2 regions of the Sodalis ligni genome follow, and region 2 is predicted to be linked to the other one. Evidence: predicted binding sites of a transcription regulator. Region 2 holds the regulator's gene; the other holds the start of a gene.

Evidence for each region. The regulator sigma-54, encoded in region 2, starts transcription at its own class of promoters, with help from an activator protein. The targets are predictions, from matches to a motif close to GTTGGCACANNTTTCGCTNT.
Region 1: glnA (glutamate--ammonia ligase) is a predicted target of sigma-54. The motif match lies at 1,887-1,906, and genes of this name have one in related genera.

The regions. Positions count from the first base shown of each region.
Region 1 covers NZ_CP075169.1:6,332,304-6,336,116, reverse strand. The annotation lists gene glnL (nitrogen regulation protein NR(II)) at 1-249, opposite strand, end outside; gene glnA (glutamate--ammonia ligase) at 390-1,799, opposite strand; gene typA (translational GTPase TypA) at 2,176-3,813, shown strand, end outside.
Region 2 covers NZ_CP075169.1:669,697-673,509, forward strand. The annotation lists gene rapZ (RNase adapter RapZ) at 1-537, opposite strand, end outside; gene ptsN (PTS IIA-like nitrogen regulatory protein PtsN) at 636-1,115, opposite strand; gene hpf (ribosome hibernation promoting factor) at 1,276-1,563, opposite strand; gene rpoN (RNA polymerase factor sigma-54) at 1,587-3,023, opposite strand; gene lptB (LPS export ABC transporter ATP-binding protein) at 3,072-3,797, opposite strand.

The sequences.
Region 1 (3,813 bases), 780 kb from region 2:
CAGGGTAACTTCATTATCGGTAAACCCTTGTCCGGCATTAAGGCTTTCGCGCATCAATTCGACGTTGAGGGAAAAATACCCCATTAATTCAGGCAACGGCGTACCGAAAAGCTTACGGGAACTTTGCGCCAGCAGCTGTTGCGCCGCCGGATTGGCGTAATGAACGGCAAGATCGTTATCTAGCAGCAATATGCTGTTTATTAACGAATTTAGGATCTGCCCAGCATCGGGCAATGAGCCTGTAGCCATAAAGCAGTCTCCCGCACTATTCTAGTGCATTTTAGTCCATTAGATAATATTGCGCATGGCTACGCGCAAGGTTTGCTGGAGAAAAAAGCCCATCCGAAGATGGGCTGAAAGTTTCCACGGCAACAAAAAACACAATGTAATTAAACGCTGTAATACAACTCGAATTCCACCGGATGCGGCGTCATACGGATGCGGTCAACTTCTTCCGTACGCAGCTCGATGTAAGCATCAATGGTATCGTCAGTGAAGACGCCGCCGCGGGTCAAAAACTCGCGATCCGCGCTGAGGGATGCCAGGGCTTCATCCAGCGATCCGCATACCTGCGGAATTTCCTTCGCTTCTTCCGGAGGCAGATCGTACAGATTCTTGTCCATGGCATCGCCGGGATGAATCTTGTTGATGATGCCGTCGAGTCCGGCCATCAGCAGCGCGGCGAAGGCCAGATACGGATTGGCGGCCGGATCCGGGAAGCGCACTTCGATACGGCGTCCTTTCGGGCTCGGCGATACCGGAATACGGATTGAGGCGGAACGGTTACGGGCGGAGTAGGCCAGCATCACCGGCGCTTCATACCCCGGGACCAGACGTTTGTATGAGTTGGTGGTGGGGTTGGTCAGCGCATTGATGGCTTTTGCGTGTTTGATTACGCCGCCGATGTAGAACAGCGCCGTTTCGGACAGGCCGCCGTACTTGTCGCCGGAGAACAGGTTGTTGCCGTCTTTGCTTAAAGACATATGGCAATGCATGCCTGAGCCGTTATCGCCGAAAATCGGTTTGGGCATAAAGGTCGCGGTTTTGCCGAAGGCGTGGGCGACGTTATGCACGACATACTTGTAAATTTGAATTTCGTCGGCTTTTTTCACCAGGGTGTTAAAGCGGGTGGCGATTTCGTTCTGGCCCGCGGTAGCCACTTCATGGTGATGGGCTTCCACCACCAGACCCATTTCTTCCAGGGTCAAACACATGGCGGAACGCAAATCCTGTGATGAATCCACCGGCGGTACGGGGAAATAGCCGCCTTTGATGCCCGGACGGTGGCCTTTGTTGCCGCCTTCAATAACCTTGTCGGAATTCCAGGCCGCTTCGACGTCGTCGATGGCAACGTGGGAACCGGAAATGGAGGAACCGAAACGGATATCGTCGAACAGGAAGAATTCAGGTTCAGGTCCGAAAAAAACGGTATCGGCGATGCCGGATGATTTCAGAAAATCTTCAGCGCGCTTGGCGATGGAACGCGGATCGCGATCGTAACCCTGCATGGTGGCCGGTTCAAGGATATCGCAGCGGATGATCAGTGTGGTTTCTTCATAGAACGGGTCAAGCATGGCGGTGCTTGCATCGGGCATCAGCACCATGTCTGATTCGTTGATGCCTTTCCAGCCGCCGATTGAAGAACCGTCAAACATTTTGCCGTCTTCAAAGAAATCGGCATCCACCTGATGGGCCGGTATTGTGACGTGCTGTTCTTTCCCTTTCGTATCAGTGAAACGCAAGTCGACGAATTTGACTTCGTGTTCATTTAGCATCGTCAAAACGTGTTCAGCGGACATACTTATATTCTCCCGGATGTGCCATTGTCGTCGTGGAACGAAATCGTATGGTATGGATTTTTTAAACTTACCTAGGCTAAGCTTAACTAAGCTAAAACTGTGCCAACATTGCTAAATGAACGCGAGGCGCCGAATTGCGGCCTTTTAACGGTTGCCAAGCTGCACCAGATTGGGGGGGTAGTGCTATTTTAGTGCATTTGTGCGCTGAGTGGGCACTATTTTGGTGCAATGCGTGCGAATAATTGAAACATTGCACTGATAAAGGGATGATGGGGCGCTGAAAATGACGCAAATGCAGAGAACAGCGCGATCTTGTTTAGTCCTTCGCCTATAACGTGTACAATAACGCGCTATTTCTAATGCCTGAGGCAAAGTTGTGATCGAAAATTTGCGTAACATCGCCATCATCGCGCACGTCGACCATGGGAAAACCACCCTGGTCGATAAGCTGTTGCAACAATCCGGAACATTGGGTGACCGCAATGACGCCACCGAACGCGTGATGGACTCCAACGATTTGGAGAAAGAACGGGGAATTACCATCCTCGCGAAAAATACCGCTATCAATTGGAACGGGTACCGTATCAATATCGTTGATACCCCCGGACATGCCGATTTCGGCGGTGAGGTTGAGCGCGTCATGTCCATGGTGGACTCGGTGCTGCTGCTGGTGGACGCCATGGACGGACCCATGCCGCAAACCCGTTTCGTGACCCAGAAAGCCTTTGCTTACGGTCTCAAACCTATTGTGGTCATCAACAAAGTAGACCGGCCCGGAGCACGCCCTGATTGGGTGGTGGATCAGGTGTTCGATTTATTCGTCAACCTCGGCGCAACCGATGAGCAACTGGATTTTCCGATCATATATGCCTCCGCGTTGAACGGGGTCGCCGGCTATGAACATGAAAACATGGCCGAGGATATGACGCCGCTGTTCGAGTCGATCGTGAAGAATGTCGAAGCGCCCAACGTTGATAGCGACGGTGCGTTCCAGATGCAAATCTCCCAGCTTGACTACAACAGCTATGTTGGCGTTATCGGTATCGGCCGCATCAAACGCGGTTCGGTCAGACCGAACCAGGCAGTGACCATCATTGACCACGAAGGCAAGCGCCGCAATGGCAAAGTGGGTCAGGTGCTCGGGCATATGGGCCTGCAGCGCATCGAGTCCAAACTGGCTGAAGCCGGTGACATTATTGCCCTGACCGGTCTGGGTGAACTGAATATCTCCGATACCATCTGCGATCCGGCCCAAGTTGAAGCGCTGCCGCCGCTGACCGTGGACGAGCCTACCGTCTCTATGTCCTTTGGGGTTAACACCTCGCCGTTCTGCGGCAAAGAAGGCAAATACGTGACGTCCCGCCAGATCCTGGAGCGCCTGAACAAAGAGCTGGTGCATAATGTGGCGCTGCGGGTGGAAGAAACCGAAGACCCGGATACCTTCCTGGTGTCGGGCCGCGGCGAACTGCATTTGTCGGTGCTTATCGAGAATATGCGCCGTGAAGGTTTTGAAATCGGCGTTTCCCGTCCGAAGGTTATCTACCGTACCGTTGACGGTAAAAAACAGGAGCCGTTCGAACAGGTTACGCTTGATATCGAAGAGCAGAACCAGGGTCCGGTGATGGAAGCGATGGGCATGCGCAAAGGCGAGATGCGCGATATGCTGCCGGACGGCAAAGGCCGTATCCGTCTTGATTATATTATCCCCAGCCGTGGCCTGATTGGCTTTCGTACCGAGTTCCTGACCATGACTTCCGGCACCGGCCTGCTGTATTCGTCGTTCAGTCATTATGACGATGTGCGTCCGGGTGAAATCGGCCAGCGGCAGAACGGCGTGATGATTTCCAACGGCCAGGGTAAAGCGGTTGCTTACGCCCTGTACAGCCTGCAGGATCGCGGCCGCTTGTTCCTGGGCCACGGCGCGGAAGTGTATGAAGGCCAGATTATCGGTATTCATACCCGTTCTAATGATTTGACCGTCAACTGCCTGACCGGCAAGAAATTAACCAACATG
Region 2 (3,813 bases):
ATAGTCCGCATCGATGGGCAGGCCGTGTTTGTAGCCGAAGGACTCGAACACCATGGTCAATTCGCGCTCGCGTTTGCCCAGCAGCCGGGTGCGGAGCATTTCCGCCAGTTCATGCACCGACATTTCCGAGGTGTCGATAATCAAATCGGCCCTGGAGCGCAGCGGTTCCAGCAGTTCGTTCTCCTGATCGATGGCGCTTTCCAGCGACAGGTTCTTGCTCGACAGCGGGTGCAGGCGCCGGGTATCGCTATAACGGCGGATCAGGGTGCTGCGCTCGGCGTCGAGAAACAGCAGCTGCGGCGAAAAGCTTTGCGGCAGGTTATCCATTGCATGCTCGAAAATTTCCGGCGTTTCGGGCATGTTGCGCACGTCAATACTGACCGCGGCGGAAATATTGCGATCCGCCAGGGTGGCGGCCAGCTGCGGCAGCAATACCACAGGCAGGTTATCGACGCAATAAAACCCCATATCTTCCAGCGCGCGTAGCGCCACTGACTTCCCTGAACCGGATCGACCGCTGACAATCATCAGCACCATGACGACTCCCCTCTGGCATTAACATCGACGCATTGGCGAAGAGGCCGCTATTTCCGCCAATCAAACCCCGCGGGTCGGTAAGCGTAGGATACTGCGCGTTAAGACCCGGCTTCTGTTTCCGTCATGATTTCATAAAGTTCTTCGTCGCTTTGAGCGGCGCGTAGCCGGCGGCAGACCGTTTTATCAGCCAGACGCTTGGCTACCAACGATAGCGTATGCAGGTGCGTTTTGCATTGTTCCGCCGGCACCAGCAGGGCAAAAAGCAAATCCACCGGTTGATTATCGATGGCATCGAAGGCGATGGGCTGCTCCAGGCGGATAAATACCCCCACCGCCCGCAGCGTGTCCTCTTCCAGTTTGCCGTGGGGGATCGCGATTCCATTACCGATACCGGTACTGCCCATGCGTTCACGGGTTAATACGGCGTCAAATACCACCTGCGGCGCCAGGTTAAGCTGTTTGGCCGCCAGTTCGCTGATTATTTCCAGCGCGCGTTTTTTGCTCTGGCACTGAATGGAGCCGCGGGTGCATTCAAGGCTTAACACCGTATTGATTTGCATTGCTGTATCGTTAGTCATTTCGTTTCACTTAGGCGCTGATTCACCTTTAAGACTCATCGGCCCATTATACCCGTCATCTTGCGAGTCGCGGGTGTGTTGGCTTAGTTGCTCGGCTCATCCATGAGCCTCGCCATTACGAGCCGATGCGAGGTCAGGCTGCGACAATGGCTACAGTGAATTAAAACTGTTTCAGTTTATCTTTATGCTTGTTAAGTTGACGCGCCAGCTTATCTATCAGCAGATCGATGGCGGCATACATATCATCCGCTTCCGAAGTCGCGTGCAGCTCGCCGCCATTGACATGTATCGTCGCTTCAGCGATCTTCTGCACCTTTTCGACTTTTAGAACAATATATACCTGATTGATTCGGTCGAAGTACTGTTCAAGCTTGGAAAATTTCGCAGTAACGAAATCGCGTAACGCATCGGTGATATCAACACGCTGTCCGGTAATATTCAGCTGCATAGTGTCTTCCTTCTCTGTGGAGGTCAAACCAATTGTTTTCGCTGGTTCGACGGCGGGATGGATAAGGACTCACGATATTTTGCCACGGTACGCCGTGCTACCATAATACCCTGATCGGAAAGCAGGGTAGTCAGCTTGCTGTCGCTGAGCGGCTTCGCCGGGTTTTCTGCGGCGATCAGTTTTTTCACCAGCGCGCGAATGGCCGTTGAGGAAGCTTCGCCGCCCCCTTCGGTATTGACGTGACTGGAGAAAAAATATTTAAGTTCGTAGATACCGCGCGGGCTGTGCAGATATTTTTGCGTGGTAACGCGAGATATGGTTGATTCATGCATATCCACCGCCTGGGCGATATCCGCCAGCACCATGGGACGCATAAACTCTTCCCCCTGTTCGAAAAATGCCTGCTGCTGCTCTACGATGCAGCGGGTGACTTTCAACAGGGTGTCATTACGGCTTTCAAGACTTTTAATCAGCCAGCGGGCTTCCTGCAGGTGGCTGCGGATAAACTGCCCGTCCGCATCGTTTCGGGTGGTGTTGCCCAGCGCCGCGTATTGCTGATTGATTTTAAGGTTGGGAATGCTGTCGGTATTGAGTTCCACCGTCCAGCGGTTATGCACTTTGCGCACCAGGACATCGGGTATCACATACTGCGATTCGGTGGTATTGATGGATTGGCCCGGGCGGGGATCCAGGGATTGAATCAGCGCCATCGCCGATTTCAACACCTCTTCTTTCAGCCGCGTCGACCTCAGCAGGGTACGGAAATCGTGGCTGGCCAGCAAATCCAGGTAATCGGTGACGATAAGCCTGGCTTCCGCCAGATACGGAAAGTCCTTTGACAGCTGCGAGAGCTGAATGAGCAGGCAATCACGTAAATCCCGCGCCGCCACACCCACCGGATCGAATCGCTGGACTCGTTTCAGCACCGCTTCCACTTCATCCATGGTCACGCTCTCTACGCCGATGCTTTCCAGGATATCTTCCAGCGGCACGGTGAGATAACCGGTCTCATCCACCGCATCCACGATGGAGGTGGCGATAGCGATGTCGGTGTCGGAAAAAGGCGTCAGCTCCACTTGCCACATCAGATAATCCTGCAGCGTCTGAATGGTCTCGCCCTGGTAAATCGGCAGCTCCTCGTCGCGATAATCCGTACCGGTGCCGGACGGGGTGCCCGCTGAATACATTTCGTCCCAGGTAGCGTCCAGCGGCAGTTCTTCCGGCATATCCTTTTGCTCCATCGCCTCGCGGGTATCGAGGGATTCGGAGTCGGGAGCGTCGTGCGGCGTGTCTATTTCTTCATGAACGTCCGATTGTTCGAGTAAAGGATTGCTTTCCAGCGCAGTCTGTATTTCCTGCTGGAGTTCAAGCGTGGACAATTGCAACAGACGTATCGCCTGCTGTAACTGCGGAGTCATGGCCAGTTGCTGACTAAACCTGAGTTGCAAACCTTGCTTCATATGATGCGTTAATTAACCTCATGGCCCTTCATTCTTCAGGACACCTTATCAGAGGCGGAACTCTTCGCCCAGATAAACACGTTTCACCTGCTCGTCCTGGAGGATTTCAGCCGGGGACCCGTGCGCGATGAGTTTACCCTGACTGACTATATAAGCACGCTCGCACACGTCCAGCGTCTCGCGCACATTATGATCGGTAATCAACACCCCGAGCCCGCTGTCGCGCAAATGTTCGATGATTTTTTTGATATCGATAACGGAAATCGGATCCACACCGGCAAAAGGTTCATCAAGCAAAATGAATTTAGGGTTGGCGGCCAGGGCGCGGGCGATTTCCACCCGGCGCCGCTCGCCGCCGGAAAGAGATTGTCCCATATGATCGCGCAGATGGGCGATATGGAACTCCTCCATCAGGGCATTGGCCCGGTCCTCGCGCTGGGCGCCGCTCAGGTCCTTCCTGATTTGCAGCACCGCCATCAGATTATCATAGACGCTGAGGCGGCGGAAAATGGAGGCCTCCTGCGGCAGATAGCCGATACCCCGGCGCGCGCGGGTATGCAGCGGCAGGATACTGATGTCGTCGTCGTCAATAACGATGCGGCCGGCGTCGCGCTGAATGATGCCCACAACCATATAAAACGTGGTGGTTTTGCCCGCACCGTTGGGTCCCAGCAATCCGACAATTTCGCCTGAACTGACCTTGAGGCTGACGTTTTCCACCACATGGCGGCCTTTGTAAGCTTTAGCCAGGTTTTCCGCGATTAATGTTGCCATAGGAGCTGTTAACCTT